DNA from 2 places in the Pseudomonas sp. Tul2A7 genome. Region 2 is predicted to be linked to the other one. Evidence: riboswitches for the same ligand, from Rfam matches in the RefSeq annotation. Region 2 holds a riboswitch; the other holds the start of a gene.
The links. Region 2 has a riboswitch for cobalamin ahead of ACOYXJ_RS22375 (TonB-dependent receptor plug domain-containing protein). Riboswitches for the same ligand answer to the same signal wherever they lie in the genome.

Region 1 (7,807 bases), 1.8 Mb from region 2:
CACCAGCACGTCGAGGCTGTCGAGAAAGAATTCGACTTCCTGCTCCAGCACTTCGCGCACGATGTAACCGCTGCGGCGCCAGGCTTCGGCATGTTCGGCATAACACGGTGACAACACGCCGACTTTGCCGGCGCGGCGCAAACGCGGCAGCAACTGGATAGCCATCTGCGAACCGGCCACCGGCAGCACTTGCGCGGCACCGTAGTAATCGCACGCGGCTTGCTCCAGTCCGTCGTCGGTTTCCGGCAAACGCGCCCAGGCGCGCAGCGGAATTTCCGGGATCGGGAACGGCCACGGCGCGAGGCCGCTGGACAGGTCGAGCCAGTCCGCCTCGGCAATGCCGTAATCGTGTGCCGCCTTGCGCAGCCGGCCACCGTGCTCAAGCATAGAATTCAGCCCCCACGCAGAGAATCAGCAGCCATAACCATACCCCGCGCTGGACCAATTGCCAGCCACGGTCGATGGAATCTGCGTCAGCCGCTGCGCCCTCGCCAAGCTGCGGACGGTCGTGAAGTTCACCGTGGTAAATCGCCGGCCCACCCAATTCCACGCCCAGCGCACCGGCGCCGGCCGCCATCACGGGACCTGCGTTGGGGCTGTCCCACTTCGGCGCCTGTGTGCGCCAGCACTTCAACGCGAGTCGGGTTTTGCCCAGCAGCGCGTAGGTCAATGCCACCAGACGCGCAGGAATATAGTTAAGCACGTCGTCGATTTTCGCCGCCGCCCAACCGAAACGTTCGAAGCGTTCGTTGCGATAGCCCCACATCGCATCCAGCGTATTACTCAAGCGATAAAGAACCACGCCCGGCGCACCCGCCACAACAAACCAGAACAGCGCGGCAAACACCGCATCGCTGCCGTTTTCCAGCACCGACTCAGTGGCAGCACGAGCGACGGCAGTGCTGTCGAGCTCATCGGTCTGGCGACTGACCAGATAGCCAACACGCTTGCGTGCCTCATCGAGATCATCCGCACGCAAAGCCGCAGCCACCGGCGCAACATGCTCACCGAGGCTGCGCATGCCGAGGGCGCAATACAGCGCGAGAATCTCGACGACCCACCCCACGTACGGCGCCCAGGAAAACGCTGTGGCGAGCAAGGTCAGCGGCAGCACCGCGATCACCCACGCGGTGACGCCATGGCTGCGCCAGCCACGCCCACCGGCGTTGAAACGTTGCTCGATGCGCCCGGCAAAATTGCCGAACGCCACCAGCGGATGCCAGCGTTTCGGTTCACCGAGCAGCGCATCCAGCGCCACTGCGGCGACACTCAACAACGCCACACTCATTGACTCACTCCCCAGTAATTCTCAAACAGCAACTCATTCAGCGGACGCGCCTGCGCCCACCCTTCGAGTACCAGCATCGGCGCCGGATAGAATTCCTTGACCGGACCCAAACATAAAACGGCCAGAGGCTTGGCGCCTTCGGGCAACTTCAGCAAATCGGCGAGCGCCTGCGGCTCGAACAACGAAACCCAACCCATGCCGAGGCCTTCGGCGCGCGAGGCCAGCCACAAATTCTGGATCGCACAAGACAACGACGCCATGTCCATTTCCGGCAGCGTGCGGCGACCGAAGATGTGTTTTTCGCGATCATCCATCAGCGCCGCGACCAGCACTTCGGCGCAGTCGTTGATGCCTTCGACCTTGAGTTTCATGAACTCGTCACTGCGCTCGCCGAGGGCTTCTGCGGTGCGCACGCGCTCTTCTTCCACGAGGTTCTGGATCTGCCCGCGCAGGCTGCGGTCGCTGATGCGAATGAAGCGCCAGGGCTGCATCAGGCCGACACTCGGGGCCTGGTGGGCGGCTTCCAGTAGTCGGCGCAGCAGCTCCGGCTCGACCGTGCCGCCAGTGAAGTGGCGCATGTCGCGGCGTTCGGCGATGGCTCGATAAACTGCTTCGCGCTCGGCTTCGGAGAATGCGTTGTCGGTCATGGCCCTTTCGCGAGCAGGCTCGCTCCCACAGGGGATTGCATTGCTTCAGTCACCACTGTTTCAACTGTGGGAGCGAGCCTGCTCGCGAAGGCGGCTTCGGAGTCAGGCGCAAACAGTGCAGCGACAGCCGCAGGATTCGACGGAAAATAGAAGTGCACATAAGAGGCCGTCATCCGCCCCTCACGATAAACCGCCTCGGCACCGCGCCCACCATTCGGGCTCAAGCCACGCGCAATCGGCGTCAGTTCGGTGGTGGTCAGGGAATGATGATACGTGTGCCCACGCAGCGAGCCTTCCGGCAGATCCACCGCTTGCAACGCCAACGCCGCCAGACGCTTCTGCATCACCGCGTCGCCTTTGAGCAGCCCAACCAATTCGGCGCGAGCACCTTCAACGTCAGTCAGCGAATCGAGCAAATACAGCATCCCGCCACACTCAGCGAGCAACGGTTTACCCGCTGCATGATGCGCGCGAATCGCCTCCAACATCGCGGTGTTCTGCGACAACGCAACGTGGTGCAATTCCGGATAACCACCGGGCAGATACAGACTGTCAGCGCCAGGCAATTGCGTGTCACGGATCGGCGAGAAGAAACTCAACTCGGCGCCCATCGCCCGCAACAGATCGAGACTCGCGCCGTAGGTGAAGGCAAACGCTTCATCGCGGGCAACGGCGATTCGCACGTTTTTCAGCAACGGTTCGACGGCGATCACATCAGGCGCGGCGAATTCCACGGCCGGTGGCAGCGCTACCTCGCAACTGCTGGCCAATGCATCGGCGGCGGCATCGAGACGCACATCGAGATCATTCAGTTCGCTGGCCTGGACCAGGCCGAGATGGCGACTCGGCAGTTCGATACCGGTCTCGCGGGACAATGCGCCGCACCAACGCAGGCCTTCAGTGAGGCTACCTTCGAGCAACTGCGCATGGCGCAACGTGCCGACACGGTTGGCCAACACACCGGCAAACGGCAGATCCGGCTGATACTTCGCCAGGCCCAGCGCCAACGCACCAAAGGTCTGCGCCATCGCCGTCCCATCAATCACGCCGAGCACCGGCACGCCGAAGTGCCGCGCCAGATCGGCGCTGGAAGGCGTGCCGTCGAACAGGCCCATCACGCCTTCAATCAGAATCAGATCCGCCTCCGCGGCGGCTTCCCACAACAGCCGACGACTTTCCTGCTCGCCGACCATCCACATGTCCAGTTGATACACCGGCGCACCGCTGGCGCGCTCGAGAATCATCGGATCGAGAAAATCCGGGCCGCATTTGAACACACGCACCTCGCGCCCCTGATTGCGATGCAAACGGGCGAGCGCGGCGGTGACGGTGGTCTTGCCCTGACCGGAGGCCGGCGCGGCGATGAGCACCGCCGGGCAGTGACGTGGTTGATTCAAAGTTCGACGCCTTTCTGCGCTTTGATACCGGCCTGGAAGGCGTGTTTGAGCATGCCCATTTCGGTGACCGTGTCGCCCATTTCGATCATTTCCGGCTTGGCCGCACGACCAGTGACGATCACGTGCTGCATCGGCGGACGCGCCTGCAGATCGCTAAGCACCTGATCAAGATCGAGGTAGCCGTGTTTGAGGGCGATGTTGAGTTCGTCGAGCACCACCAGACCGATCGATGGATCACGCAGCAATTCGCGAGAGACAGCCCACGCGGCTTCGGCGGCGGCGATGTCGCGCTGACGGTCCTGGGTTTCCCAGGTGAAGCCTTCGCCCATCACGTGGAAGCGGACTTGCTCGGGAAAGCGGCGGAAGAACAACTCTTCGCCGGTGCTGTTGCGGCCCTTGATGAACTGCACCACGCCGCACTGCATGCCGTGGCCCATGGCGCGGGCGAGCATGCCGAAGGCCGAACTGCTTTTGCCTTTGCCGTTGCCGGTCAGCACCAGTACCAGGCCGCACTCGTCAGGCGAGTTGGCGATGCGTTCGTCGATCACGGCTTTTTTGCGCTGCATACGCGCCAGATGGCGTTCGTCGCGCTCGGGGGAATCAGTCATGGGGGAGCTCTCCGTTGAGGCTGGATAACGGCGGGCAGGCACAGGAATAGACGGCAAAAAGCCTGGCATCGCCCACCGTGATGCCGCTGGATGGATCAGGCCGGTCTCCGGGCTCATGAGCGGCGTTGGCCTGACTGCGCGCCTTCCCGCTTCTGTCGAGGCAGTGGCTCAAGGCGCAGTTTTCACTCATTTACCGTTGCGGGGGCAGCGCCGGGATCGTGGTGGTTCTTCGCTTGAAGACAACCCTCACCGGCTTCCCTGTTTCACTCTGTCGACAGCGGTCACAGAGCACCTGAAACAAGCCGCGAAGGTTAGAGGGTTGGGGGTGGAGCGTCAATTAAAGAGGCGGCCATCGGGCGAATAACTGCCGCTGATCAATTATCTGCCGCCAATCTTGTGCCACACTGATACAAATGATATCAAAGAGCCATGCCTTTCCCGAAAAGCCCACTACAACAATAAAGGATGATGACGATGCAAGGCATGATCATCAGCAACCCGCGCCTGGAATTCCTGCGCCCGGTGCTTGAACGCTGGTTTGACTGTATCGACCGCTACAATGCCGTGCGCGGCGACAGCGACACCCCTTACTGGCATGACGAGAAAGCCAATCTCGGACTGCTCTCGGCAGCGGCGTGGATGGCCGAGCTGGTCACTTTGAATGACACTGCCACGCGCAAACAGAATGAAGAAGGCGAGCGCAATGCCCGCGCCGATCTGTTTCTCGCCGGCGCCGAAGACCGCGCCTTTATCCAGGCCACCCAGCGCTGGCCAAAGGTTACCAACCTCAATCTGACTCAAGCCCTGCTCGACATCACCAACGACGCCAAACGCATCAGCTATGCCAGCGACTTCAAGCTTGGCTGCCTGTTTGTCGCGCCGCAAAAAGCCCAGCACAGCGCCAGCCCCGAAGAGCTGCAGGACATGGTCGACGATCTGCAAAAGGAACACACCTGCGCGGTCGCCTGGTATTTCCCTTACGCCTATCGCAAATTGCGCAGCGAAGCCGGCAACTATCACCCGGGCATCGCCGTGCTGTTCAAGGAAGCCCGCGGCTGAGCAGTTGAACCATCGGGCTTGCGCCCTCCTCTATGATTAGGAATGCATTCATAGGGAAGATCAGCAATGCGCAAGCCCCAGCTCGTTTTTGTCATCGCCTTCGCCGGAGGTCTCGCCGCCTGCGGTGAAACCTCCAGCCTGCAAGTCTCCGACGGTACCGGCCCGTCGCCGAAGCTGCCCGAACCGAACAAGACCCTGATCCCGACGGTGAACATCGCCCCGGCGATCGGCTGGCCCCAGGGCGCTAAACCGACGGCAGCGACTGGCACGCAAGTCGCTGCATTCGCCGAAGGCCTCGACCATCCGCGCTGGCTTTACGTGCTGCCCAACGGCGATGTGCTGGTGGCAGAAACCAACGCCCCGCCAAAGCCTGATGACAGCAGTGGCATTCGTGGCTGGGTCATGAAGAAGGTCATGGGCAAGGCCGGCGCTGGCGTGCCAAGCCCGAATCGCATCACTTTGCTGCGCGACGCTGATCACGATGGCGTGGCCGAGACACGCACGGTGTTTCTGCAAAACCTCAACTCGCCGTTCGGCATGACCTTGGTCGGCAATGATCTTTACGTCGCCGATACCGATCGCCTGCTGCGCTTCAACTACGAACCCGGCGCGACCGAGATCAAGTCGCAGCCAATCAAGGTTGTCGATCTGCCCGGCGGCACGCTGAATCACCACTGGACGAAAAACGTCATCGCCAGCAAGGACGGCAGCAAGTTGTACGTCACGGTCGGCTCGAACAGCAACGTTGGCGAAAATGGTCTGGATAAGGAAGAAGGTCGCGCGGCGATCTGGGAAGTTGATCGGGCGACCGGTAATCACCGGATTTTCGCCTCAGGCATCCGCAACCCCAATGGCCTGGCCTGGGAGCCGAAAAGTGGCGCGCTGTGGACAGCAGTGAATGAGCGCGACGAGATCGGCAGTGACCTGGTGCCGGACTACATCACCTCTGTGAAGGACGGTGGTTTCTATGGCTGGCCGTTCAGTTACTACGGTCAGCATGTCGATGTGCGCGTGACGCCGCAAAACCCGGAGCTGGTGGCCAAAGCCATTGCCCCGGATTATGCCGTCGGACCGCACACTGCGTCTTTGGGCCTGACGTTCGCCGAGGGCAACAACCTGCCGGCGCAGTTCAAGGAAGGCGCGTTTATCGGCCAGCATGGTTCATGGAACCGCAAACCGCACAGTGGCTATAAAGTGATTTTCGTGCCGTTTACTGGTGGCAAGCCGAGCGGCAAACCGGTGGACGTACTGACCGGCTTCCTCGACAAGGACGAGAATGCTTTGGGTCGGCCGGTGGGCGTGGTGATCGATCAGCAAGGTGGCTTGCTGGTGGCGGATGATGTTGGCAACAAGGTGTGGCGAGTGTCGGCCAGCAAATAGTTTTCGCCATGCACAAACAACTGTAGGAGTGAGCCTGCTCGCGATAGCGGTCGATCATTCAACATTGATGTTGAATGTGACACCATCATTGCGAGCAGGCTCACTCCTACACATTAGTTTTTGGGCAACTTGAATTACGGGTTATGCGCCAGATGCTCCGGCTGCAACACCCGCTTGGCACTCAGATAAGCCTTCTGCCAATACGCCTTCGACAGACTGTCCAGCTTCACCGTGCCGCCGGTAGCCGGCGCATGCACGAATCGCCCTTCGCCGACGTAAATTCCCGCATGACTGACCTGCGAGCCGCCATTGGTGGCGAAGAAGATCAGATCGCCGGTCTGCAAGCCTTCCTTGCCGACATTCGGTGCCTGCATGACTATCAGCTCACGCGTCGAACGCGGCAAAGAGATGCCCGCCGCATCACGGTAGACAAAACCGATCAGCCCACTGCAATCAAAGCCTGAATCCGGCGTGTTGCCGCCCCAGCGATAAGGCGTGCCGACCAGACCGAGCGCGCGAAACAGCACGTCTTCAGCAGCCGGTGAAAAAGCTTGGGACGGGCCGAACACGACCGGTGCGCGAACCACCGGCGCAGGCGGCGGTGTACGACTGGCGCAGGCGCTGAGCAACGCTGCGAAGAAGATCAATGTGAGGCGGGCCGTCATCGTCATAAGCAGAACATCCTGATCTGGCTGCGGCTTTTTCTGCCGATGGACAGAAAAGAAAACCGCCTACGTGAGCACGCAGGCGGTTTGCCATCAATATAGATACAGGATTCTAGCGGCTACGCGGCAAACTTCAAGTAAGACTTTAACTTCACCTTGTAAAGTCTACGTCTACTCCGTTGCCGGGAGCCTGATTGTCGCCGCGAACGCAGCGACATCGAGGGAATTACTTGCGAGCAGTAACTACAGTCGGAGCGTTGGCCAATGCGCGTTTCGCTTCGATGAAAGTCTTGCTCCAGTAGCTGTCACCCAGGCTGTCGATGCGAACACCGCCGCTGCGACGACTGCTGGAGTGGATGAACTGGTTGTCACCGAGGTAGATCCCGGCGTGACTGACACGACCGCGACGACCGTTGGTGGCGAAGAACAACAGATCGCCCGGCTCAAGGTTGCTGCGCGAGACCAGAGGTGCATCAACGTTGATCATTTCGCGTGTCGAGCGCGGCAGGTTCATGCCGGCTTCCTCGCGGAACAGATAGCCGATAAAACCGCTGCAATCGAAACCGGCTTCAGAGGTACCGCCGAAACGGTAACGGGTACCGATCAGGGACATGCCGCGTTCGAGGATGCTGTCGGCCAGAACAGGAAGCTGATAAGGCTTCTTGCCATTGAATTCGTTGAGTTCTTTTTCGGTGTCGAGCTCTTCCTGGTAAATAACGGAAGACTGAGCCGTGGCAGAATTTTTAACCTGTTGAGGCTGCTC
Region 2 (7,807 bases):
CATGCAGCTTACGAAAGTCGTGACCGCCCCGGCGCAACGCATTGATCTGCTCCGGACTCATGTCTGCAACCAACGCCTGCAACTGCGGGTCCTGGTCGAAGAAATGGCTGCGGTTATACGCGCCGTCATTGGCCCCCAGATTCTGGTACTCGCCATCCACCATCCCGGCGAAGTGGCGTAACAGTGCATGGCCGTTATCGCGGGCAAACAATGGGTCCCAGTCCGAACCCCACAACACTTTGATCACATTCCAGCCGGCGCCGCTGAACAGTGACTCCAGTTCCTGAACGATTTGCCCGTTGCCGCGTACGGGTCCGTCGAGACGCTGCAGATTGCAGTTGATCACGAAGGTGACGTTGTCGAGACTCTCCCGCGCTGCCAGCGAAAGCGCCGCGATGGACTCCGGCTCGTCCATCTCGCCATCACCAAAAACGCCCCAGACATGTCGCCCCTCTGTCGAGGCAATCCCACGATGCTGCAAATACCGCAGGAACCGTGCCTGGTAAATCGCATTGATCGGGCCAATCCCCATTGAGCCCGTGGGAAACTGCCAGAAGTCGGGCATCAGCCAGGGATGCGGATAGGAACACAATCCGCCGCCCTTCACTTCTTGCCGGTAACGCTCCAGTTGCGACGCCTGCAAACGCCCTTCAAGAAAGGCCCGCGCGTACACCCCGGGGGCAGAGTGCGCCTGGAAATAAACCAGATCACCCCGCCCGGCTTCGCTGTCCGCACGGAAAAAGTGATTGAAGCCGACCTCGAAAATTTCCGCCGCCGAGGCGTAACTGGCGATGTGACCGCCCAATTCGCCATAGGCCTTGTTCGCCTTCGCCACCATGGCCAGGGCGTTCCAGCGAATGATCGAAGTGATGCGCTCCTCCATCACCAGATCCCCGGGATAAACCGGCTGCTGTTCGAGCGCGATAGTGTTCTGGTACAGCGAATACGCACTCGCCGTCGTTTGCACGCCGAGACGGCTGGCCTGCTCGGCCAGGCGCAGCAGCAAGAACCGTACGCGCGGTCTGCCGCCGACTTTGGCGACACCTGCCAGGGCTTCCAGCCACTCATTGGTTTCAATGGCATCGATGTCTTCGTGAACCGGCGTTCCGTGGGTTGGCCGTGGCGCGGTATCTTTCATGGCAGAACACCCTGACAGGTTGAATGGACGACTGGATCAGTTCGAGACGTGCTCAAGAAATATCAGTTGCAGCGGCTCCTCCAGCAGCTCATCCGCCGCGGCGGCAAAGCGCTTGAAGTAAGGCATGGCGAAATGCGCATCCAGTGCCGCCTGATCCTTGAAGGCCTCGCGCATGTAGAACGTGCCGCGCTGGTCGCGCAGTTCAAACAACACATAGTCGAGATTGCCCGGCTCTGCGCGTGTCGGTTCCACCAGCGCCAGCAAGTCTTGTTTCAGGGCCTGTTCCTGGCCTGACCTGGCCTTGAGCACGGCAATCGAGATCAATGTTTCTGCAGACTTGCTCATCTTCAATACTCCAGGGACCGGTTGCATTCAGAGAAAGGTAAACAGCGACTGGGCCGGCAAGCGCGACTTGGGCAGGCCTGCGTTGAAGTCTTCGCTGCTGTGATAGCCGAGGCTCACCACGACCAGACTGATGAAGCCCTGTTCGCGCAGGCCCAGTTCACTGTCGAGGACTTTGCTGTCGAAACCTTCCATCGGCGTCGCGTCGATACCCAGCGAGGCGGCACCCAGCAGCAATGTGCCCAGCGCGAGGTAGGTCTGCTTTTCCATCCAGTGCTGCAGGTCTTTCTGATCGAAGCGATGCAGATCGACAAAACCGCGCCGCCCACGCTCCTGCCCTGCTCGCGCCTCGGCATTGTGAAAACGCCCGTCCATGGCTTCCTGAGCCAGCAACGCTTGCAGGTATTCCTCCGGCAGATGTGTGCGAGTGCAAAAGACGATGACGTGCGACGCGTTGAGTATTTTCGGCTGGTTGAAGCTGAACGGTCCCTGGGTACTGTGGGCGATTCGCGCCCGGCTCTGATCACTCTCGGCAACCACGAAATGCCAAGGCTGAGAGTTGACCGACGACGGGCTGTTGCGCAGTTGTTCGAGCAGCAACTCCAGTGTGTGCCTGGGGATCTTGCGGTCGGCATCGAAAACTTTTGTGGTGAATCGGCGCTTGGCCAGAGAAACGAGATCCATGATTGAACTCCTGATCTGAAAAGTGAAAACGCAGAACTCAATGCCGCTTGAAAATCAGCGTGTCGGCGCCGGCGCTGCGTCGATCTTCAGGCGCATCAGGCTGTAAGGCTTTTGCCGCTGATCCTGCCCGGAACGGAATGCCGCCTGGCGATGCAACTGGTTGGCGATGAAATACAGATAGCCATCGGGGCCAATGGACAATGTGTCTGGCCAGAGCAGACGCGGGTCGTGGACCAGCGTTTGCCATTGGCCGTCCGGCAGACGCTTGCGGATCGAGTTGTGCTCGTAATCGCCGGCATAGATGGCGCCGGCGGCGTCAGCCTCCAGACCATCGGACGCGCCCTTCTCCCCCAGATCCTGCACGGCAGCCGTCAGTTGCTGTTCACTGAAGTTGGCATCACGCAGCAACGCGGTGGCCACCGAATACAGGTGCCGACTCGACAGCGGTGTGAAATACAGCGTCTTGCCGTCCGCCGACAGCGCGATGCCGTCCGAGGCCACGCCCAGCGGTCTGCGCTTGCCGTCCGGACCTTCAACGGTGAGTGACAGGCCTTCAACCACCGGGACAAAGGTCGGGTCAACCGAGGTCGCCGGCACACCGCTCAAACGGCGCATGGCACTGCCGCTGGCGATGTCCATGACGATGATCGCACCCGGTCCGCGCAGGGACGAGTCAGTGAGATAGACCGTACCCTCTGGGCCTGTGCGGAAGTCGAAACGCATGTCGTTGACGTAGGTACTCGGCAACATGACGTTGTCCGGGAACACCAGACGCTTGACGATCTTGTTGCTGACCAGATCCACCGCGATCAGCTTCGCGCCTTTGGGTTTTGGGTCGGCGAAACCCGGCGCGGCGGTATCGAGCAACCAGACACGGCCCCGCCCGTCGGCCACCACGCTCTGTACGCTGATCAGACCATCACTGGGATCGTTGAGGTTTTCCTGGTTGATCGCCGCGTTCGGGTAAGCCACGACTTTGCCGTCGCGGATCTCGCCCACGGTGAACGGCACGTTGTCGCCCCAACGCGGGAAGTTGACGAAGATGCGCCCGGTTTCGGTGACGGTCACGCCGGTGGGCATCGCGTCGTAGAACGCATGGACCTGTTCGAGCGTGCCGAACGATCGGTCGGCGGGGGCATTGGCCGGCAACGCGACGGCGCTGATTGCATGGGCGAACGGCGCCGCCATGACCATGACCAATGCAGCAGAAAGCTTTTTCATACGCATGAGCTGCTCCTGACAGGCCCGCGTGCAGGCCCGTCTGAATGAGTGAAATCAGAAACCTTCGAGCACCAGTTTGCCTCGGGCCTTGCCGCTCTCGACCAAGGCATGGGCACGGCGCATGTTTGCCGCGTTGATCGCGCCAAAATGTTCACCGACAGTCGTTTTCAAAATGCCCTGGTCAATCAGATCGCTGACGCGATTGAGCAGGTGATGCTGCTCGATCATGTCCGGGGTTTCGTACAGCGAACGGGTGAACATCAGCTCCCAGTGCAGCGACAGCGACTTGCGCTTGAGCGGCATCACGTCGAGGCTTTCAGGATCGTCGATCACGCCCAGACGCCCTTGTGGTCGAAGCACTTCGATCAGCTGGGCAAAATGCTGCTCGGTATGGGTCAGGCTGGCGACATGGCTGACCTCGTCAATGCCCAGTGCCTGCAACTGTGCGAGCAGCGGCTGACTGTGATCGATGACGTGATGCGCGCCCAACTGCCGGACCCAGTCAGCCGTTTCCTGCCGCGAGGCGGTGCCGATGACAGTCAGCCGCGTCAACTGTCGGGCCAGTTGCACCAGCATCGAGCCGACGCCGCCCGCTGCCCCCGTGATCAACAGGCACTTGCCCTGCCCTGAACCTTCGCTGACACCGAGACGGTCGAACAACAATTCCCAGGCGGTGATCGACGTCAACGGCAATGCTGCCGCATCCGCTGCACTTAACGAACGCGGTTTGTGCCCGACGATTCGCTCGTCCACCAGGTGAAATTCGCTATAACTGCCGGTGCGGGCAAGGGAGCCTGCGTAGAACACTTCGTCGCCAGGCTGAAACAGCGTCACTTCAGCACCGACCTCACGGACGATGCCGGCGGCATCCCAGCCGAGGATTTTCGGTTCTTTGGTGAAAGTGCCGGCGCGCACTTTGGTATCGACCGGATTGACCGACACCGCACGAACTTCTACGAGCAAATCCCGTGGGCCGGGAGTCGGCACCGGCAGGTCGATGTCCTGCAACGATTGCGGATCTTCAATGGGCAAAGCGTGTTGGGTGAAGGTGATGGCTTTCATGGAAACTCGCTGTCTGAAGAGCTGATGTGCTCACTTGCCGCCATCTTCGACTTCCCAGGCACAAAGAAAAACCAGCAGAATGGGCCAACACTTTCACTGCAGGAGTGAAAATGATCCGCATTGATGATCTTGGTTTGTTCACCCGCAGCGCCGCGCTGGGCAGCTTCACCGCTGCCGCCCTTGAGGCCGATTTATTGCCCGGTCAGGTTGCCGCGGCGATCAAGCGTCTGGAGCGTGAGCTGGACGTGCGCCTGTTTGCGCGCACCACCCGCAGCCTGCGATTAACCGCCGAGGGCGAGCAATACTTGCCCACCGCCCACTCGGTGCTGGAGGCGCTCAAGCAAGGCAAGGAAAACCTGCGCGGTGAAAACGCCACGTTGCGCGGTGTGCTGCAAGTGACGGCGCCGTCCGATCTGGGGCGCAACATTTTGCTGCCGTGGCTTACGCTGTTTCGCCGCCAGCACCCGGAGCTGACCTTGCGATTTTCTCTGTCGGACCAGATCGCAGACTTGTTTCGCGACCCGGTAGACGTGGCGATTCGATACGGCTCGAATGAAGATGCCAACTACGTGGCGCTGCCGTTGGCACCGTGGAACCGGCGGGTGCTGGTCGCCGCACCGGAATACGTGGAGCGCCACGGATACCCGCAAACACCGGACGATCTGCACAACCACCCTTGCCTGCTCTACCAGCAAGGTGGCCGGGTCTACGACAAGTGGAGCCTGGGCAGTGAAACGATCCAGGTCTCGGGACCGATGTTCAGCGACGACGCCGACGTCGTGCGCCGCTGGGCGTTGAGCGGCGAAGGCATCGCCAACAAATCCTGGCTGGACGTCAGTGCAGACGTGATCGCAGGGCGACTGATCGTGCTGCTGAAGGATTTCCCCGGCAATGCCTCACCCTTGAGTCTGGTGTGCCCGCATCGCAAGCAGATCAGCCCGGCGGTGTCTCAGCTTTATACGTGGTTGAGTGGCCAGTTTGCCGCTCTGGAACGCATCCAATAGCCCCCCCGTTGCTTGCCACATTGACGAACCGCCCGTCGAATGTTCAGATGCCGCCCTGTTTCAGGTGCCCCCTGCCGCCGTGCATGGGGTGAAACGGGAAACCGGTACGTTCTTTTCGAACAAGTCCGGTGCTGCCCCCGCAACGGTATGCGCGTGATGCTTTCGACAGACCACTGTGGCCACTCGGCCATGGGAAGGTGAAAGCCTCGATACGCGCGAGCCCGGAGACCGGCCTGAAATGCTGTTTGGCAAAATCCTGCGGTGGGCGGGCATGGGCCGGTATTGGCTGTGCGCGATGCCTTCTCCTGCATGCTCTTCTGCGAAGATCCTTTTCGAGAAGACAATGATTCGACCTTTCAACACTTGTGCTCCAACCCTGTTCCTTGGCTGCCTGTTCAGCCCGCTGCTACTGGCCGACGACGCGCCGCTGGAACTCAATCAGCAAATCGTTTCTGCACCGTCAGTGGAATCGACCACTGTCGCCGACATGGCCAAGTTCGGCAGTAAAGTCGAGATCGTCAGCCGCGAACAGATCGAGCGCGCCGGCCCCAGCGCCGATGTCAGCCGTGTCATGCAGATGTTCATTCCCGGCCTGTACGTTGCGCCGAAAAACGGCCCGTTCGATTACGGCACCTATTCGCTGCTCGGCGGGCGCAACGACGACACGCTGATCCTGCTCGACGGTGTGCGCCTGAACAATCGACTGTACGGCGGCCTGTATCTGGACACCCTGCCGGCCAATGCCATCGAGCGCATCGAAGTGCTCAAGGGCGGGCAGAGCCTGTTGTTCGGCACCCAAGCGGTGTCGGGGGTGATCAACATCGTCACCCGCAGCCCGCAGAGCCGCAAAACCTCCGGCGAAGTGAATCTGGGCGTCGACAGTTTCGGCGGCACCAGCGAAGACGCTCGGGTCGAGAATATCTTCACCAACGGTTTCGGCGATCTCGGCTTGCTGGCGTACGTCAGCCACAACGTCTCCGACGGTTACCAGCCGTATCGCAACCGTGACATGAAAAACGTCAGCGAGAAGAAACGTGCCTACGAAGTCACCACCTTCGGCGGCAAGGCCATTCAGTCGTTCGGCGATGATTCGCGGCTGGAACTGTTCTACCAATATGCCGACGCCAATCTCGACTTCGCCCGCCCGGTCGACAATCACACGACCACCAACGATCGCGTGCAGCAGATCGCCACGGCGACCTTTGAGCAGAACATCAACGAGCGCCTGAGTTACTTCGTCAAAGGTCATCTCAACGACTGGGACACGCGCTACACGCGGGTCAACAACGTCGCCGGCGGCGGCACCAAAGTCATCAACCACAACGACTATTGGGGCTTCACCGACTGGGGTGTGCAGGCCGAAGGCAAGGCTGAATTGCCCGGCGGCCATGTGCTGGTGTTTGGCACCGACAATCAATGGTTCAAGGGCCAGGACGATGTACTGATCATCGATAACGACAAGGCCGAAGCGCATGCGTTCTACACGCAATTGCGCCCGCAGATCGACGCGCTGCCGAACTGGCACCCGAGCATTGGCGTTCGCCACGAAGCCATGAGCGGCGGCGACGGTGCCACGGTCGGCATGCTCACTTCGCTGTATGACCTCAACGACAACTGGTCCGTGCGTGGCCAATACGGCAGCGCCTACAAACTGCCGAACGCCGAGCAACTGTTCGTCAACGAACCGGGCGACGAGATCGGCAACCGTAATCTCAAACCGGAAAAAAGCCGCAACGCGGAACTGGGTGTCGACTACAAAGGCTTTCTGCGGGATCGCGAATTCAGCGCCAGCGTGACTCTGTTCAAACGCAAGATCGACGACTTGATCACCCTCGACGGCATTCAGTGGGTCAACGGTGAAGACCAGGTGCGGATGCGCGGTTTCGAGGCTGACGCGAAACTGGCACTCAACGATCAGTGGAGCCTGCAAGCGGACATGACCCGCAACCTCACCGAATCGCGCACGGGGGCGACCATCAATGACATCCCGAGCTTCTTCGCCCGTTCCCGCGTGGGTTATGAATCGGAAAATCGCCTGTGGGGTGCCGGCGGCGCGATCCGCTACATACGCGACATCACCAGTTCGAAACAGGTTGAATACGGCAACTATTCGGTGGTCGACGCCGACGCTTATCGCTACCTCGACCACGCCCACCAACACCGCGTGAGCCTGCTGGTGGAGAACCTGTTCGACCGTGATTATGTCACCAGCCGCTCGAGCAACGTTGACAACCTCGGCCGGCCGTTCACCTCCGAAGTGCGCTACACGTACCGTTTCTGATGAGTGAAATCAAAACCGTCGACGGCGTCGACACGCACCCGGACTGGTCGCACCTTCCCGAGCATGCGCGCCACG

Region 1: another riboswitch for cobalamin. It lies ahead of cobO (cob(I)yrinic acid a,c-diamide adenosyltransferase); the one in region 2 lies ahead of ACOYXJ_RS22375 (TonB-dependent receptor plug domain-containing protein).

What each region holds. Positions count from the first base shown of each region.
Region 1 is NZ_CP186499.1:165,981-173,787, forward strand. Features, by position in the region: gene cobD (threonine-phosphate decarboxylase CobD) at 1-387, opposite strand, end outside; gene cbiB (adenosylcobinamide-phosphate synthase CbiB) at 380-1,288, opposite strand; gene bluB (5,6-dimethylbenzimidazole synthase) at 1,285-1,935, opposite strand; gene ACOYXJ_RS00850 (cobyrinate a,c-diamide synthase) at 1,932-3,332, opposite strand; gene cobO (cob(I)yrinic acid a,c-diamide adenosyltransferase) at 3,329-3,940, opposite strand; cobalamin riboswitch at 4,022-4,251, opposite strand; gene ACOYXJ_RS00860 (hypothetical protein) at 4,415-4,999, shown strand; gene ACOYXJ_RS00865 (PQQ-dependent sugar dehydrogenase) at 5,066-6,379, shown strand; gene ACOYXJ_RS00870 (C40 family peptidase) at 6,514-7,050, opposite strand; gene ACOYXJ_RS00875 (C40 family peptidase) at 7,271-7,807, opposite strand, start outside.
Region 2 is NZ_CP186499.1:5,008,739-5,016,545, reverse strand. Features, by position in the region: gene mdeB (alpha-ketoglutarate dehydrogenase) at 1-1,138, opposite strand, end outside; gene ACOYXJ_RS22400 (putative quinol monooxygenase) at 1,175-1,483, opposite strand; gene nfsB (oxygen-insensitive NAD(P)H nitroreductase) at 1,511-2,164, opposite strand; gene ACOYXJ_RS22390 (L-dopachrome tautomerase-related protein) at 2,219-3,391, opposite strand; gene ACOYXJ_RS22385 (zinc-binding alcohol dehydrogenase family protein) at 3,440-4,447, opposite strand; gene ACOYXJ_RS22380 (LysR family transcriptional regulator) at 4,558-5,451, shown strand; cobalamin riboswitch at 5,497-5,702, shown strand; gene ACOYXJ_RS22375 (TonB-dependent receptor plug domain-containing protein) at 5,795-7,732, shown strand; gene ACOYXJ_RS22370 ((2Fe-2S) ferredoxin domain-containing protein) at 7,732-7,807, shown strand, end outside.